DNA from 4 places in the Tatumella citrea genome. Region 2 is predicted to be linked to each of the others. Evidence: predicted binding sites of a transcription regulator. Region 2 holds the regulator's gene; each other region holds the start of a gene.
The links. The regulator LexA, encoded in region 2, represses DNA repair genes until DNA is damaged. The targets are predictions, from matches to a motif close to TNCTGTATGTACATACAGNA.
Positions count from the first base shown of each region.

Region 1 (4,521 bases), 1.4 Mb from region 2:
TCCCGCGCCGGCTGGCGATGAATCTGCCCGGGCTGAAAGTGTTGCAGCCACCGCTGGACATTAAAGGTTTTACCAAAACGGTGGTCTGGCATGACAGATCACACCGCGATGCCGGGCAGCGCTGGTTGCGGGAATTATTGTTTGCTATCGCCATCTGAGACAGCCAAAGCCTGTCAGTTACTGGCGCCGTAAAAAACACTAACTGTCTCTCTGTACTCTTTTTATAAGGGCCCTGAACGGGCCCTTTTATTTGCCACTTTTTTGCTGCCGGGTATCGCCCTGCCCGCTAAATTCCCTTACCCGCCAAAAGCTTTGCTGTCTTGTTCCATAAGAGACTTGACCCGTTTTTTCCATCGGCAAATACTGTATATACAAACAGTATAAATCGAACAAAAAATGAGCTTCTTTATCACAACCACTGACAACCTGAAGGGCCGTTTTCCCGTCAGCCCCGCTTGCTGTTATCCGGCCAACGATGTTATCTGCCGGTTTATCCGGCTGATGACGAAGCGATCTTTTCAGTTACCAATATCACGGAGGGCTTATGTTTGCGCTGGTTGATGTCAATTCATTCTATGCAAGCTGTGAAGGGGTATTCAGGCCGGATCTGCGGGGAAAAGCAGTGATCGTGCTGAGTAATAATGACGGCTGCATCATTGCCCGCAGTGCCGAAGTGAAAAAGCTAAATATTCCGATGGGCGTTCCGTACTTTAAGCTAAAAGATGAGATAAAAAAGCATAACATTTATGTCTTTAGCTCAAATTATGCCTTGTATGCCGATATGAGTGATCGTGTGATGTCGATCCTGGAGAGTATGGCCCCTTCGGTGGAAATCTATTCGATCGATGAAGCCTTTATGGATCTGAGTGGTATCCGAAATTGCAGGAATCTGGAGGAGTTCGGTCATGATATTCGTCGGAGGGTGAAACAGGAAGCACACCTGACAGTAGGTGTTGGCATCGCGCCAACCAAGACACTGGCCAAACTCGCTAACTATGCCGCGAAGAAATGGACAAAGACCGGTGGTGTGCTGGATTTATCGAATGCCGAACGCCAGCGTAAACTGATGTCGCTGGTGCCGGTAGAGGAAGTCTGGGGAGTTGGCCGCAGAATTAGCCGCAAGCTGAATACCATGGGGATTATCACCGCTAAAGATCTGTCGGAACAAAGTACCTGGATTATCCGCAAACACTTTAACGTGGTGCTCGAACGCACGGTCCGTGAACTGCGTGGTGAACCCTGCCTGCAACTGGAAGAGTTTGCCCCGGTAAAACAGCAAATCATCTGCTCGCGTTCTTTCGGTACCCGTATTACCGAATTCACTGCTATGCGTCAGGCTGTCTGTGCTTATGCTGAACGCGCTGCTGAAAAGCTGCGCGGTGAACGGCAGTACTGCCGACAGATCACCGTATTTATCCGCACCAGCCCCCACGCCGCTGGCGAAACATTTTACGGTAATCAGGCCACCGGAAAACTACTGACGCCTTCCAACGATACCCGCGATATTGTTCGTATCGCAATGAATGCTCTGGAAAATATCTGGCGCGACGGGCATCGCTATATGAAAGCCGGGGTGGTACTGGGGGACTTTTTCAGCCAGGGAGTATCACAGCTCAACCTGTTTGACGAATACGCCCCCCGGGCCAACAGTGAAGCGCTGATGCGTGTTATCGACGGGCTGAATCAGAGTGGTAAAGGCAAGTTATGGTTCGCCGGACAGGGAATTATCAAAAGCTGGTCAATGAAGCGCGATATGCTGTCACCTGCCTATACCACACGCTATGCCGATCTGCCTGTGGCGAAGTAACCGATCGTTATCCAGCTCCCCGATGGCGGAAATCTCTTAGAGAGGGCAGCCATTAAGGATATTCAGGGGGGATGGAGTTTGAGATATCAGTAACGCCTGCAGAAAAGGCAGCTTTTCCCGGGCTGGCAGCCTCCTCCATAGCCCTGTCCGCTTTCTTCGCCTTTACTGGCCGAAGGTTTTTACCACATGTCTGACGACCCCAAAGATCTCAAACTGATCAGGATCAGTAATGGCTATCTCCGCATGCCTGGCATTCATTGGCCGCAGATGCAGGGAAGGACGCAGCATCAGCTGTTTTACTGTAAATTCACCGCTGACCGCAGCCACCACAATATCCCCGTGTCCGGCAGTCAGCGAACTATCAACAATCAGCATATCCCCGTCATCGATCCCGCCTTCTGTCATGGAATCGCCGCTCACCCGGATAAAATAAGTCGCCCCGGGATGATTCACCAGTAGCTGATTCAGATCGATCCTTTGTTCGATGTAGTCCTGTGCCGGTGACGGGAAACCACAAGGGACGCGGCTGATAAAAAAAGGCAGTTCCAGAATCGCGCGGATCTCTGCGGGCTGATAAAACTTCATAACCGGGCTCCCGGAAATTAACTGTATATATATACAGTAACGTTAATCAGCAAAACAGATCAAGATGGCGAATTCGGATTTTTGTCAACCAAATGACTAAACAGGATATTTTCCGAATATTATTCATCAGCGGAGCCGCCGGCCCCGGGAAAGTGCCGGATATTCAGCTGCTGGACCGAACCACCAGACGCCAGTCCAGAACCAGCCTCTCAGCATTACTGTCCGGATTATCAATTTTATTCAGCAATAAGCTGACCGCCTGACGTCCGATATCTGCCGAAGGTTGTTCAATGGTGGTCAGTTGCGGGGAAACCATCTCAGCCAGTGGAATGCCATCGAAACCTACCATTGCTATATCGTCAGGAATGGCAAGCCCGGCATCCTGAATGGCACACATCGCCCCTGCTGCCAGGGTATCTGAAATAGCAAATACAGCATCAGGCCGTGGCTCTGTTTTCAGCAGTTTATCCATGGCCGCCTTACCGGCAGCAAAACTTAAATCGCTGGCATATTCTATGGCGCTAAAGTCATTACCGGCCTGCTGCAGTGCATCGAGATAACCTGCCTCACGAAAACGGGCATATTTATAATTCAGATCATGATTGATCAATGCTACCCGCCGGTAACCCTGTGACAACAGATAGCGAACCACATGACCAGAAGCATCATGATCATTAATGCCGACACAGGAAATATCACCGGCATCGGCATGCTCAGCACACTGAACCCAGGGCATCCGTCCAATCAGGTTCGTCAGCTCCGGTAACCGGGAAGTGGCATCCATGGTAATAATACCATCAACCATTTTTCCCGAGAGCAAAGCCAGACTCGAACGGGAACGTTGCGGATCGGCGCCGGAATTACATAGCAGTATCCGGTAACCATTCTTTTCAGCCTGCTCTTCAATACCTTTAACCACATCGGCGCAGAACGGGTTGCCGATGTCAGAAACCATCACCAGGATCATGGAACTACGTGAGGTTCGCAGCTGACGAGCCAACAAATTAGGCTGATAGTTACACTCACGGATGGCTGCCAGCACCCGTTCAAGGTTTTTGGTTTTTACGCTGTCACTGTTATTCAGCACACGGGAAACCGTGGCAACAGATACACCTGCCAGCCTGGCTATTTTTTGTATCGACATAAAAGACCCGCCATCCTGCGATCAATTGATTAATCAGAGGCTAGCACAGTTTAAGAACTGCAGGTACGAACGGCAGCAGATTCCTGCCGTCAGACACGAGCCATTCAGTGCCAGGCCTTGCCCTACACGGAATGGCGTCGGATGTGAACGGAAAAAAAAACCTTTACCGGCGATGACACAATCCTCCACTCAGGAGTCCCGGGTAACCGCCGGTCAGTATTTTACGAACCGCTGATGATCCCGTCGGTTACCGCGACAGCATCCAGCCGGACCAGGAAACAGACCAGAGTCGAAGTTCCGGTAGATTCCACTGCCGGTAATTCTCCCTCTTCACTACAGACTGCATCACCTTTATACAGTGGCGGACCGGTTACATCGATTTCACCGTCCATCACATACAGATATTGCGCAAACCCCGGCCGTGACGGAATGGCAACCTTATCTTTGTGCTCCAGCCTGATATCATAAATAAACACCTGCTGGCGGATATCCAGAGGGGCATTTTCACCTTCAGGGCCAGCCAGCAATGTCCATTCTCCGGTGATCACTCCCTGAGGGCGATCCATAAACTGCACCCGGGGCGGCAGATTTGCCGCGCAGGGACGGATAAAAATCTGCAGCAGTTCCGCAGGAACAATTGGTGTTGATTCTTCGTGCCAGCTCCCTTCACCGGCATTCATCATCATCAGCTTTTTGGCCGACAGCGGCACACGATTACCCTGCTGATCTTCGTGCACCATTGAGCCCTGCCAGAGATAGCTGAGAATTTCATCATTCTGATGCTGATGCATACTGACCAGGGTACCTGTTTGCAGGTTACTGTGATCGATAATACTCAGCGGCCCCAGAGAGGGATCCTCGCGCCCGGGAAGGATATTACCAGGGCGCATACGACGAATTCTGAATGCTCCATATTCAAACGCCGTGTCAGGTTCAGCACGTAATAAATGAAACATAACGATCTCCATAGCCGGTCAGGAATTAC
Region 1 is NZ_CP015579.1:782,473-786,993, reverse strand. Features, by position in the region: gene A7K98_RS03745 (LysR family transcriptional regulator) at 1-158, shown strand, start outside; gene umuC (translesion error-prone DNA polymerase V subunit UmuC) at 545-1,807, shown strand; gene umuD (translesion error-prone DNA polymerase V autoproteolytic subunit) at 1,970-2,392, opposite strand; gene A7K98_RS03730 (LacI family DNA-binding transcriptional regulator) at 2,556-3,536, opposite strand; gene A7K98_RS03725 (pirin family protein) at 3,758-4,492, opposite strand.
Region 1: a site for LexA is predicted at 2,412-2,431, ahead of umuD (translesion error-prone DNA polymerase V autoproteolytic subunit). Genes of this name have one in related genera too.

Region 2 (4,521 bases):
AGCGATATGGCTTTCCGGTGCCTAAAGGTTGCTGCTCCCGACACACATCATCAACATTAAAATGCCAGTCATGCTAAGATAGCGCATTATCGGAGACCATTTGTCGGAGAAAGCTATCATGCAAAACCAACTTCCTGCACAAATTCTTGCTGAGGCGCAGAACCTTTGCATGAAGCGTGGGGTGCGTATGACGACCCAGCGTGCTGAAGTTTTACGTCTGATGGCTGAACAGTATGGTGCGATCAGTGCTTATGATCTGCTGGATAAACTACGGATTAGTGAACCGCAGGCTAAACCCCCAACAGTCTACCGCGCACTGGATTTCCTGCTGGAGCAGGGTTTTATTCACCGGGTGGCCTCCAACAACAGTTACGTGGTCTGCCCGCATTTTGAACACCCATCTCACACTTCGGTGATGTTAATTTGCGACCATTGTGCTTCGGTCAGTGAACGGCATGCTGAAGGCGTAGAAAAGCTGATTGGTACCCAGGCTAAACTGGCGGGATTTGCGCTGCGTCATACGGTCATAGAAGTGCATGGCTTATGCGAAAAATGCGCAGAAATTGCGGCCTGTGAGACCCCGGACCATTGCCAGCATGATCATACTACTGAAACAAAAAAGCGCCCCGGACGTTAGTCACCCGTTGACGTTTCTCAGGGAGCAAACCAGCTCTGATGGCGCTGATGGTAATTCCAGCGTCGCCACAAAGTGATCCCGCGCAGCAGCATAAACACACACAAAGCCAGCCATACTCCGTGATTTCCCAGCCAGGGGATGGTGCACAGCGTCAGGCCAAAACCTACAGCAGCTACCGCCATACTGTTCCGCATCTCTTTACCGCGGGTAGCACCAACAAATAAACCGTCCAGCAGATAACATCCTACCCCTGCGATTGGTAAAATAACCTGCCAGATCAGATAGTGATCGGCCAGTTGCCGTAGCGAGGGTAAGGATGTCAACATATTGACAATATAGGGTCCGGCCAGTGCATAAATCAGTGAGAATGCCACAGCCACGATCCCGGCCTGACGGCAGGAAGCATGCCAGACTTCCGGTAACCGCCCTGATTGCCGGGCGCCATAGGCCTCACCAGAAACTGCCTCTACTGCGTAAGCAAATCCATCGAGCGCATAGGAGGTAAACGACAGAAACATCATCAGCAAGGCGTTCACCGCGACAATGTCGCCTCCCAGTCTGGCTCCTGTCATCGTCAGCGAGGCAAAACAGATCTGCAGCAGCAATGAACGCAGCAAAATATCACGGTTCAGGCCCAGTACCCGTTTGATGTCTCCCCGCCAACCGCCCGGTAATGAACGCAGCTGAATTCCCTGACGGTTAAGCACCCGCCACACCAGCACCATACCAGTCAGCAATGTCACATATTCGGCAATCACTGTTGCCCCGGCCGCGCCCCGCACCCCCATGTGCAGATGCAGAACCAGCAACAACTCCAGAATAATATTTACCAGATTCCCCGCGACCAACAGAATGACAGGTGCTCTGGCATACTGAACACCCAGCAACCATCCCAGAATAACCAGGTTAGCAAAAGTCGCCGGTGCGCTTAGCCAGCGAACATCAATAAATTCGCGAGCCTGCTGCAAAATAGCCGGATCCCCACCGATAACCAGAGTGGCAAGATGGCTAAGCGGCTGCCGAAACAATAAAAACAGCACACCTGCCAGCAGGCTGACAATCATCGGTTGCACCAGTGCACGGACCAGCGCCGGGTTATTTTTTCCACCCCAGGCCTGAGCCGTCAGCCCCGTGGTACTCATTCGCAGGAAAAGTAATAACATAAACAGAAAGCTGGTAATGGTGGTTGCTACTGCAACTCCACCCAGATACACCGCACTGTTCAGATGACCAATGACTGCAGTATCAACCAGTCCCAACAACGGTACGGAGATATTCGACAGAATCATTGGCAACGCCAGTCGCCAGAGCTGTTTATCGGTACGGTTAAAAAAAGACATGGATTATCCTGCAGCTGAATACGGCGACGGGGAATAGGTTATTTCACAGAAAACTGACTAAGACAGGCAGGCCCGAAAATTTCGGGCCCGGGGTCGCTATTTCAGAACGCCCCGCATGGCCGGGATTACAGTACCGGCCGAAAAACCGGATACCGGAACAGATGACTGTAGTTTACAGCCATTCACCGTTGCGAATAACACCAACAGCAAGGCCTTCTACCGTCAGGTTTTGTTCACGGACATCGACAACAATAGGGGAAAACTCACTGTTTTCCGGCAGAAGATGTACGGTATTACCCTGCTTTTTCCAGCGTTTAACCGTGACTTCATCGTCGATTCTGGCAACCACTACCTGACCGTTTCGCACATCCTGGGTTTTATGAACAGCCAGCAGATCACCGTCCATAATACCAATGTCTTTCATCGATGTACCGCTGACTCTCAGCAGGAAATCAGCCGCTGGCTTAAACAGGGCCGGATCCACCTGAAAATGGCTTTCAATATGCTGCTCAGCCAGCAGTGGCTCACCTGCCGCAACCCGTCCAATCAGTGGCAGTCCTTCGGTTGTCTCTTCTTCCATCAATAACCGGATGCCACGTGAGGCACCTGAAACAATCTCAATCACGCCTTTGCGGGCCAGAGCTTTCAGATGCTCCTCAGCAGCATTAGGGGAGCGAAATCCCAGTCGGGAAGCAATCTCAGCGCGAGTCGGTGGCATCCCTGTCTGTTGAATATGGTCGCGAATCAGGTCATAGACCTGCTGCTGCCTGCTGGTTAATGCTTTCATCCCGCCCCCTGGTTGTTTATACAGTCGCTGTGAGTATATACAGGTATTTGGGAAATGAAAACTAAAAACCGTCATAAAACAAACAACTGTCGGTTACTATTCCACCACTCACCACCACTGCCACAATACTGAAACCCAGACAAAGGCTGCCAACAGTAAAGCGATAAACACCGCCGCGGAGCCCATATCTTTTGCCCGACCAGATAAAGGATGGAGCTCCGGTCCGAAACGGTCTACGACCGCCTCAATAGCACTATTCAGAATTTCAACAATAATCACCAGTACTACTGAACCAATCAACAGAATACGCGATACCGTGTCTATCTTCAGACAGGCAGCAATAATCACCGCCACGACAGCAAGCACAGTTTCCTGGCGAAAGGCGGCTTCGTGTTTCCATGCTGCCCGCAATCCTTGCCACGAGTAGCCTGCCGCTTTAATTACCCGCCGCCATCCTGCTGTTGTACCCGCCATCAGGGGTTACTCCTTTTCGTGATAAAATTTCCGTCATTCTCAGACATGTTTACTTGCATCCTCACAGATATTCTTTGCAGTTTCTGGTATGCTTGCGCCGCTTTGCTAACATAAGAGGCTGCAGATTTGTCTATGTCAGGTTGGCGTAAACTTTATTATAAATTACTGAGTTTTCCATTATCTTTGCTGGTTAACAGCAAGGTGATACCGGGAGACCCTGTCTCCGAACTGGGTCTGGATCCCACGCGTCCTATTATCTATGTATTTCCGTATGATTCCAAAGCCGATCTCCTGGCGATGCGGGAGCAGTGCCTGAAGCATGATCTGCCTGATCCATTGCTGCCTGTTGAGATAGATGGTCATTTCCTGCCACGTCATGTGTTTATCCATGACGGGCCACGGTTGCTGCCCTATTTCACCCCGAATCAGGAAACCGTCAAAATATTCCATGATTACCTGGATTTGCACCGCAATAATCCGGCACTGGATGTTCAGCTGGTTCCGGTATCAGTGATGTTCGGTCGTGCGCCAGGTAAAGAGATTCAGGGCGGAAATACCCCGCTGCTGCGCGAGCTGAACGGAATACAGAAATTCTTCGCTATCCTGTGGCTCGGCCGCGACAGCTTTGTGCGCTTTTCGCCAAAAGTCTCTCTGCGACAGATGGCGGATGAGCATGGCACAGATCAGACCATTGCCCATAAATTATCCCGGGTGGCGCATATCCATTTTTCCCGCCAGCGGTTGGCAGCGGTAGGCCCACGCCTGCCTGCTCGTCAGGATCTGTTCAATAAATTGCTGCAATCCAAAGCCATTGCCAAAGCCGTGGAAGATGAGGCTCGCAGTAAGAAAATCTCCTACGATATGGCACAGAAAAATGCAGTGGCCATGATGGAAGAGATTGCTGCTGATTTTACCTATGAAGCCATTCGTATCACAGACCGTGTAATGGGCTGGCTGTGGAGTCGGTTGTATAAAGGCATTAATGTCAGCGGTGGCGAACGCATTCGCCAGCTGGCTCAGGACGGTCATGAACTGGTCTATGTGCCCTGCCATCGCAGCCATATGGATTACCTGCTGCTTTCCTATGTGCTGTATCATCAGGGGCTGGTACCTCCGCATATTGCGGCCGGGATTAACCTGAACTTCTGGCCTGCCGGGCCGATTTTCCGCCATCTGGGCGCTTTCTTTATCCGCCGGACCTTTAAAGGCAACAAACTGTATTCAACAGTATTCCGTGAATATCTCGGTGAATTATTCAGCCGTGGCTATTCGGTAGAATATTT
Region 2 is NZ_CP015579.1:3,860,384-3,864,904, forward strand. Features, by position in the region: gene zur (zinc uptake transcriptional repressor Zur) at 119-637, shown strand; gene dinF (MATE family efflux transporter DinF) at 655-1,977, opposite strand; gene lexA (transcriptional repressor LexA) at 2,150-2,764, opposite strand; gene A7K98_RS18320 (diacylglycerol kinase) at 2,873-3,238, opposite strand; gene plsB (glycerol-3-phosphate 1-O-acyltransferase PlsB) at 3,371-4,521, shown strand, end outside.

Region 3 (4,521 bases), 2.0 Mb from region 2:
CGGTGGCAGCTTACAGGCCAGCGTTACCGTGACCAACAGTGGAAAGCGTGAAGGTGCGACCATAGTTCAGATGTACCTTAATGATCCGGTGGCGAGCCTGAGCCGTCCAGTCGAAGAACTGAAAGGATTCCGGCGGGTAAACCTGAAAGCCGGTGAATCACAAAAGGTGACATTCACCGTTGATGAAGGTGATCTGAAATTCTGGAATTCACAGATGAAGTATGTGGCAGAACCCGGTAGTTTCAATCTGATGATTGGCCTGGATTCGGTTCGTACTCAGAAAACGCAGTTCACCTATCAATAACCCGGGAAACTGTCAGTTCAGGGCAATTGTTCAGCCCTGAACTGCGAAAAGTATGATGAATGTAATACGCGATAAAATTGCCCGGCAGGTCTACCGGCTGAATGGATTATCTCTGAATGAGTTTGATCTGACTTCTCCGGCAGGTGATCCGGGGCTGTTCGGGCCTGACAGTATGGTCTGGACTGTTCATGGCGATTTTTCATCGATGATGTGCGGTGGAATTGCTGCCCTGCTGCTACAAATGCAGCATCCCTCTGCGCTGGCCGGAGTCTGGGATCACTCTGACTTTCGAAATGATCTGTTTGGTCGTTTACGCAGGACCAGCCAGTTCATTGCGGTTACCAGCTTTGGCAACCGCCAGGATGCTGAGTTTTTGATTGATAAAGTCAGGCGTATTCATTTGCGGGTTGCAGGTACGAATCCGGACGGGGAGCGATATCAGGCCAGTGACCCCGGCTTGCTGCGCTGGGTCCATGTGGCTGAAACCTCCAGTTTTCTGGCGGCCCATCTGCGTTACAAAAATCCTTCACTCAGTCTGGCTGAGCAGAATCGTTATTATGCGGAAGCTTCGCTGACCGGTACTGCGTTAGGGGCGACAGATCTTCCTCTGACGGTGGCTGATGTTGAAGACTATCTGCAAAGCATGCGCCCTCAGTTACGTACTGATGAACGTACTCTGCAGGTTAGCCGGTTATTATTTTCTGCACCAGCACCGTCTAAAGCTGCCCGGCCGGTGATGAATATTATGCTCAGAGCAGGAGCTGACCTGCTGCCGGCATGGACTCCGGTTCCGGGAGTGCCATTGCGTAGCGCCCGACAACAGGTTGCTACCCGTTACAGTATGCACTGTATTGCCGCGCTGCTGCGCTGGTCAATCCGCCAGGGGGCCTGGCACAAAGCGATGCGACGCGTTGGACGAATTCCCTGATGCAAACAATTTCCCGGCACAAAGCAGAGGTGTATACTTGCCGCAGGTTGATTAAGGAATTTTATGCCAGTGATAGAAGTTATTCTTGTTGATAAAGACGATAACCCCACCGGAAAAATGGAAAAACTGGAAGTGCATCAAAAAGGACTGATGCACCGGGCGGTGACTGTCTATGTTTTCAACGCCAGAGGTGAGCTCCTGCTACAGCGCCGCGCAGAAAATAAGTACCATTGCGGTGGTTTGTGGAGCAATACATGCTGCGGTCATCCTTTTCCCGGTGAGACAACTCAACACGCAGCCGAAAGGCGCTTGCGTGAAGAGATGGGGTTATCACTTTCACTGAAACCTGCATTCGAAATCAGTTACAAACTGCCCCTGAAAAACGGGTTAACTGAACATGAATATGGACATATATTTTTCGGGGTTTCTGACGCACAGCCAGAACTTAATCCACAGGAAGCGGATGCATGGCGCTACAGCAGTCTGTCCGAATTGCAGCTGGAAATTGCTGGCGATGAAGAAAGGTTTACGCCCTGGTTCCTGTATACGATTCAGAAGGTCATAGACAGTCAGCGGCCATAGAATCAGGGTGGGCTTACGGGCAGAAACGATGATGGCTCAGATAAACTACCCGCAGGCTATGATCAGCTGGTGATGATAATGCTGTAACCGACCAGCATCAGGCCACCTACGCCACCAAGGGCCAGTAACAGGAAAAGAAAAGTAATGCCGATTTTTTGCAGGTTCATTTCAATGCCACTCCTCATTCAGATAATTGATAATAACTCTTAACTGACTTGTGATAAACGTTAACATCGCGTTTGTCGGGAATTTTCATTTTATTGGTTGTTTTTCTGTTTTCTCATGGTCAGTTTCACTGGTTGCTATTGTTTTACGGAAGGACAGCGTGTTTTTTTGGACTAATAGTCTGTCGGGGCTGCCGTCAGAAGAAATACTGTGTAAAAATACAGGCTGATTCTTTTAGCCGATGGTCGTTATGGTTCTGACACCCGCAATAAAATTACAGATTGGTGAGTGGTATAAGCAGCTGCAGGCACAGGTGACTGATTTTGTCCCCCGTCAGCCTCAGCGGCAAATGATCGCTGAGGTCGCCAAAACACTGTCAGGGGATGAAGGGCGCCATCTGGCAATTGAAGCCCCGACCGGAGTCGGTAAAACTCTGTCTTATCTGATCCCGGGCATAGCCATTGCCCGGTCAGCCGAAAAAAAGCTGGTTATCAGCACCGCGAATGTTGCCTTACAGGATCAGATCTTCGATAAAGATCTGCCGCTGCTCAAACAGTTTATTCCTGATCTGACTTTTACAGCAGCTTTTGGCCGTCGTCGTTATGTCTGCCCGCGTAACCTGAGTTTCATGACTGATCAGCAGGATGCTCAGGGTGATCTGCTGTTTTATCTGGAAGAAGGTTCGGCAACTAATGACAGCGGTTTGTCAGGAGAAGCCCGGCAAAGGCAACAAAAAGTCGCTGACCGGTTGCAGAAACAACTCAATAGCGGAGAGTGGGATGGCCTGCGTGATCACTGTAATGTGCAGATTGATGATGCTCACTGGTTGCGAATGTCGACGGATAAAACCAGCTGTCTTGCTCACCATTGTCAGTGGTATCGGGAATGCCCGTTTTTCCTTGCCCGCAGAGAAATAGAACATTCCGATGTGGTGGTTGCTAATCACGCCCTGGTGATGGCGGCTCTGGAAAGCGATGCTGTATTGCCGCCAGCAAAAGAGATGCTGCTGGTGATGGATGAAGGCCATCATCTGCCAGAAGTTGCCCGGGATGCGCTGGAAATGAGCAGTGATATATCGCCGGCGGGAGCCGGGCTGCAACTGGATTTATTCTGTAAGCTGGTCGAAACCCTGCGCAGCTGGTTTACTTTCAAATCACCTCCACCACTGGCTAATCCGGAGCGGCTTACTGAGCATTGCGCCATTGTCCGCCAACTGATCATGGAGCTGGTGGCTGAGATGCTTCCCTTGCTACCTGAGCAGGGTGAAACCTCTGTTGAATACCGCTTTGTGCTTGGTGAACTGCCGGAAGAGACGGCAGAACGCTGCCAGAAGCTATTTAAGCTTTGCGATGCCTTGCGTGGGCTGACAGAAAATCTGATCAATATGCTGGGAGAGATGACCGGCAAAGAAGATATTGTGCGTATTCACCGTGGACTGTTGCAGCTGAACCGTTTTTTAGGCTGGTTTGAATCGCTGAGCAAACTCTGGTGGCTGGCGGGACTAAAGCAGCTGTCAGGGGCTCCTGTCTCAAAATGGCTGACGACGGAATGGCACGAAGGTAAACGTCAGTTGTTTTTTCACTGTGCCGGTATCCGGGTGAGTGACCAGCTGGAAAAATTGCTGTGGCGGAAAGTCCCGCATGTCATTCTCACCTCAGCAACGCTACGTTCGCTGAACAGCTTTCGTCGGTTGAGTGAAATGTCCGGGCTGAACGAAGCTGCCGGGGATCGCTTTATTGCGCTGGATTCACCCTTTGACCATGTCACTCAGGGTAAGCTGGTGATTCCAAAAATGCAGTACGAACCACAAATTAGCCAGGAAGCTTTGCATATTGCCGAAATGGCCCGTTACTTCCGCCAGCAGGTTGAAGAAAAAAAGCACACCGGCAGTCTGGTATTGTTTTCCAGTGGCCGGGCAATGCAGCTATTTTTGAATGAAGTGGCTGATTTAAGGCTTATGTTGCTGGTACAAGGCGATCAGCCGCGTTCACGGTTAATCAGTTTGCATCGTCAAAGGGTTAAAGAAGGACAGCAGAGTGTGCTGGTCGGTTTACAGTCATTCTCGGAAGGGCTGGACCTGAAAGGTGAACTGCTGACTCAGGTTCATATCCATAAAATTGCTTTTCCTCCGGTAGACAGTCCGGTTATTGTCACGGAAGGAGAGTGGCTACGAAGCCAGCAGCGCTACCCGTTCGAAATCCAAAGCCTGCCAAGCGCCTCATTCACGCTGATTCAACAAGTCGGGCGACTCATTCGTAGCCACCAGTGCACCGGTGAGGTGATTATTTATGACCGGAGACTGTTCAGCAAGGCCTATGGCAGCAGACTGTTGGCGGCATTGCCTGTGTTTGCCATTGAGCAGCCGGATATTCCGCCAGTCAGTGAGAATAAAGCAGCAAAGCGGGCAGTGGCAGCGAAAACTAAAGCCCGGCGGCGTCCACGACGCTAGCCGGATAATGTGATTTTTGAGCAGCATCGACTGCGCACAGACAGGATATCAGATGGATATTATCCGGATAGTTAAAGAGATTGGCCGCGGAAA
Region 3 is NZ_CP015579.1:1,370,303-1,374,823, forward strand. Features, by position in the region: gene bglX (beta-glucosidase BglX) at 1-304, shown strand, start outside; gene A7K98_RS06580 (oxygenase MpaB family protein) at 360-1,232, shown strand; gene idi (isopentenyl-diphosphate Delta-isomerase) at 1,296-1,814, shown strand; gene A7K98_RS21555 (hypothetical protein) at 1,877-1,981, opposite strand; gene dinG (ATP-dependent DNA helicase DinG) at 2,230-4,428, shown strand; gene ybiB (DNA-binding protein YbiB) at 4,481-4,521, shown strand, end outside.
Region 3: a site for LexA is predicted at 2,186-2,205, ahead of dinG (ATP-dependent DNA helicase DinG). Genes of this name have one in related genera too.

Region 4 (4,521 bases), 2.0 Mb from region 2:
TGTCTGAAGGACTGCGTCATCTGGAACAGAAATCGGACTGGATTGCTGTCGAAGGGGCGGGGGGCTGGTTTACTCCCCTGACTGATGATTTTCTGTTTTCCGACTGGGTTGTGACAGAGCAGTTACCGGTTATCCTGGTGGTTGGTATGAAACTGGGATGTATTAATCATGCGCTGCTGACGGCCAATGCCGTTCAGTCTGCAGGACTGAGACTTGCTGGCTGGATTGCTAACTGCGTACAGCCTCCGCAATACCGCCATCAGCCCTACCTGCAAACACTCATTCAACGGTTGCCTGCCCCGTTGCTCGGTGAAATCCCGCAGTTAACCAGTGAACAGCAGTTTGCAGCCTGCGGGAAATATATCAGTTTGCCTGAAGGTATCAGCTGACAGTCATCCATTTATTAATCATTCCTTCATCCAGTTGATTGACCCGGCCGTTTGCTACGTTGCGTCCGCGATGCAGTAACAGAAAATAGTCGGCTACCCGACGGATGAAGGATACCCGCTGTTCGAGTAATAAGATGGTCATACCATATTCATGATTCAGGCAACGTAGCAGATTGCCCATATCTTCTTCCAGCCACGGGGACATACCTTCAGTTGGCTCATCCAGAATCAGCAACTTCGGTTCGAGAACCAGAGCTCTGGCCAGCGCCAGCTGTTGTTGTTGATCCAGCGATAAATCACCACTGCGTTGATGGCGTAAATCATACAGATGCGGGAAAAGATCGAAAATCATTTGTGGTATAGCATGGGGCGGGGTGCTTTGGGCGGCTTTCAGAGCAATTACCAGATTATCTTCCACACTCATTTGTGAAAATATTTGCCGGCCTTTAGGAACATAACCGATACCCATTCTGGCCCGTTGCTCAGAGGGTTGTTGCTTTAAATCTTTTGGCGGGGAGTTCTTCTCCTGCCAGGTGATCGTGCCGCTGTTGACTGGCAGATAACCCATAATGCAGTTAACCAGGGTGGTTTTTCCCATTCCAGGTTGGCCCAGCACAGCAGTGCAGGTGCCGGGCATCAGGTCCATATCTACATCCCAAAGAATATGATTTTGACCATAAAACTGATTGATTGCACGTAAACTCAGCATCTGTTGCACTCCTCTGTGTGGGTAACGCCAGGCCAATGAGCGAATGTCCTGTGACTTTCGCGCCATCTCTCCTTCAGGCGACAGCTTTATACTGAATAAAGCAATAATCAGGCCAGTAATGAAATAATTGCCTTTTATAGTGGGAAATCGCGTCGGGTCTGTGATGTGAATCCCGGTTCGTTATGACCGGAGGTTTGCCTGAGGTGAGATTGCACTTTGTAGGTGCTAACCGGAAAGTTTTACGGTGCATTCTGACCCGGAAAAAGGCAGAAAATCTGAAGAGAGCTACTTGATTGCAGTCAAATATAACGAAAAAAGCGATGGCGGCAACGAATTGAAAAACGCAGAAGTTTCGCAAAAAAAAAGCTGAAAAAATTTTTTTTGGGTCGCCCGGGAGGGTATTGGCATTTTATGCACAGCTGATGCTGTCAGGGCTAAAATCAGTTATCCACCATTCCTGTGGATAACTATGTGCATTAGCATCTTAAAACAGTGCTAACCCAAGGAAATATGCGGCCTGGCATCAGGCTGGCTGTAAATCGGACTTTTAATAATAATTCTGTTCTTTCAAATAGTTAATTAAAAGCAACCCTGCGCGGTTAGCTCCCGGATATTCTAAGGACAATTTGTTACATTAACTTGACAAACCAATTTGCAGCTGGGTTGGCAGTGGATAACCCTTCAGGCTGAAAATTATCACCCGGTGGATGAAAATTAATTCGTATAGAATTCCGTAACTCACGCTATTTATCTCACATTAGCTGTCTGCATATCCAGTATTTTGATTGGCATATTTTGGGGCAGTGAGTAAACTATTCAGCCCGCCCGAAAAAAAGCGACAGGTGATCAAACGATGAGCAAGGCTTTCAAACTTCACTCCGAATTTAAACCGTCCGGTGACCAGCCAGAGGCTATCCGGCGGCTGGAAGAGGGTCTGGAAGACGGACTGGCGCACCAGACATTGCTTGGAGTGACCGGCTCAGGGAAAACATTCACAATAGCCAATGTCATCGCTGACCTTAACCGTCCGACCATGGTGCTAGCTCCGAATAAAACACTGGCTGCCCAGCTTTACGGTGAAATGAAAGCCTTTTTCCCTGATAACGCTGTCGAATATTTTGTCTCTTACTACGATTATTACCAGCCTGAAGCTTACGTTCCCAGTTCAGACACCTTCATAGAGAAGGATGCCTCGGTCAACGAACATATTGAGCAAATGCGATTGTCGGCGACTAAAGCATTACTGGAACGTCGGGATGTCATTGTGGTGGCATCGGTATCGGCAATCTATGGACTGGGTGATCCTGATCTGTATCTGAAAATGATGCTGCATCTCAGCCGTGGGATGATTATTGACCAACGCAGTATTTTGCGCCGTCTGGCAGAACTGCAATATACCCGCAATGATCAGGCATTTCAGCGCGGTACTTTTCGGGTGCGTGGCGAAGTTATTGATATTTTCCCTGCGGAATCAGACGAAATTGCACTGCGGGTTGAGCTGTTTGATGATGAAGTAGAGCGTCTGTCGATTTTTGATCCGCTGACAGGGCAGGTCGCACAGACAGTGCCACGTTACACCGTCTATCCCAAAACGCACTATGTCACCCCCCGGGAACGTATTATCGAGTCGATGGAAGAAATTAAGGTTGAACTGGCGGACCGGCGCCGGGTGTTGCTGGAGAATAATAAATTGCTCGAGGAGCAACGTATTGCACAGCGAACTCAGTTTGACCTGGAAATGATGAATGAACTGGGCTATTGCTCGGGTATCGAAAACTACTCCCGCTATCTGTCCGGACGTGGTCCCGGAGAGCCGCCACCAACTTTATTTGATTATCTGCCGGCAGACGGTTTGCTGGTTGTTGATGAATCCCACGTGACGATACCGCAGATTGGCGGGATGTATCGTGGTGACCGTGCGCGAAAAGAAAATCTGGTTGAATACGGTTTCCGCCTGCCATCTGCTCTTGATAACCGCCCTCTGAAATTTGAGGAGTTTGAGGCGCTGGTTCCACAGACAATCTATGTTTCGGCAACACCCGGCGCTTATGAGCTGGAAAAATCCGGCGATGAGGTGATTGATCAGGTGGTACGGCCGACAGGGTTGCTCGACCCGATTATTGAAGTCAGGCCGGTGGCGACTCAGGTTGATGATCTGTTGTCGGAAATTCGTCAACGGGCAGAAATTAATGAACGGGTACTGGTGACTACGCTGACCAAACGGATGGCTGAAGATTTGACGGAATACCTTGAGGAGCATGGAGAACGGGTACGTTATCTGCACTCTGACATCGATACGGTAGAAAGAATGGAGATCATTCGTGATTTGCGCTTAGGGGAATTCGATGTGCTGGTGGGCATTAACCTCTTAAGGGAAGGGCTGGATATGCCAGAAGTTTCTCTGGTAGCCATTCTCGATGCGGATAAAGAAGGATTTTTACGTTCGGAACGTTCTCTGATTCAGACAATTGGGCGTGCAGCACGTAACATTAACGGTAAAGCGATTCTCTACGGAGACCGTATTACGCCTTCAATGGGTCGGGCCATAGAAGAGACTGAACGTCGCAGAGAGAAACAGCAAGCCTGGAATACGGCTCAGGGTATTGTACCGACAAGGCTCAACAAGAAAGTGACCGATATTCTGGAACTGGGTCAGGGGATTGGACGGAGCAAAGGTAAATCGCATGATAAACGCCAGAGTTCTGGACGTGCTGCTGAGAACAGTGGTCAGTATGCTGCGCTGACCCCACAGGCGATGCAGAAAAAAATCACCGAACTGGAAGCCAGAATGCATAAACATGCAATGGACCTTGAGTTTGAGGAAGCAGCACGTGTTCGTGATGAACTGCATGAAATCCGTGCTCTGTTTATTGCAGCTTCCTGATATTAACCGAGGCTCTGTACTGCCTGTTCCAGGGCGATATGCAATAAGTGGCGGTCATGGCGGTATTTAATGTCCCCGGCTTCCAGAGGATGTTGAATGACATGACGCCCTTCAAGGTGACTGATATCTGCCGCAGGGCTGACGACAATGGCATCAATCACCTTTCGACCTATCACCTGTTCGATGTATTGCAGCTTATCGCTCACAGTCAGTGAACCGGCAGGGCTTTTTTCTTTACCCAGATTGCCAATAAAAATCATTTTTGCCGGGGTGCGACGCAGCGCTGTGGCCATCTGTTCCATCAATAACACCGGCATCAGGCTGGTGTAAAAACTCCCCGGACCAATAAGTATCAGATCAGCTTCTGCCACAGCTTCCAGAGCTTCGCGGGTTGGCGAGACATCAGGGAATAATTCCAGAGTGGCAGGAATTTCACTCATGGCATCGATAGCAGTCTCACCGTAAACAGCATTCCCCTGGCGATCGGTTGCCACTAAATCCACCGGTTGTTCGGACATTGGGATTAAAAATGCATCCAC
Region 4 is NZ_CP015579.1:1,347,796-1,352,316, forward strand. Features, by position in the region: gene bioD (dethiobiotin synthase) at 1-389, shown strand, start outside; gene A7K98_RS06480 (ATP-binding cassette domain-containing protein) at 382-1,098, opposite strand; gene uvrB (excinuclease ABC subunit UvrB) at 1,952-3,982, shown strand; gene A7K98_RS06490 (gluconeogenesis factor YvcK family protein) at 3,985-4,521, opposite strand, start outside.
Region 4: a site for LexA is predicted at 1,858-1,877, ahead of uvrB (excinuclease ABC subunit UvrB). Genes of this name have one in related genera too.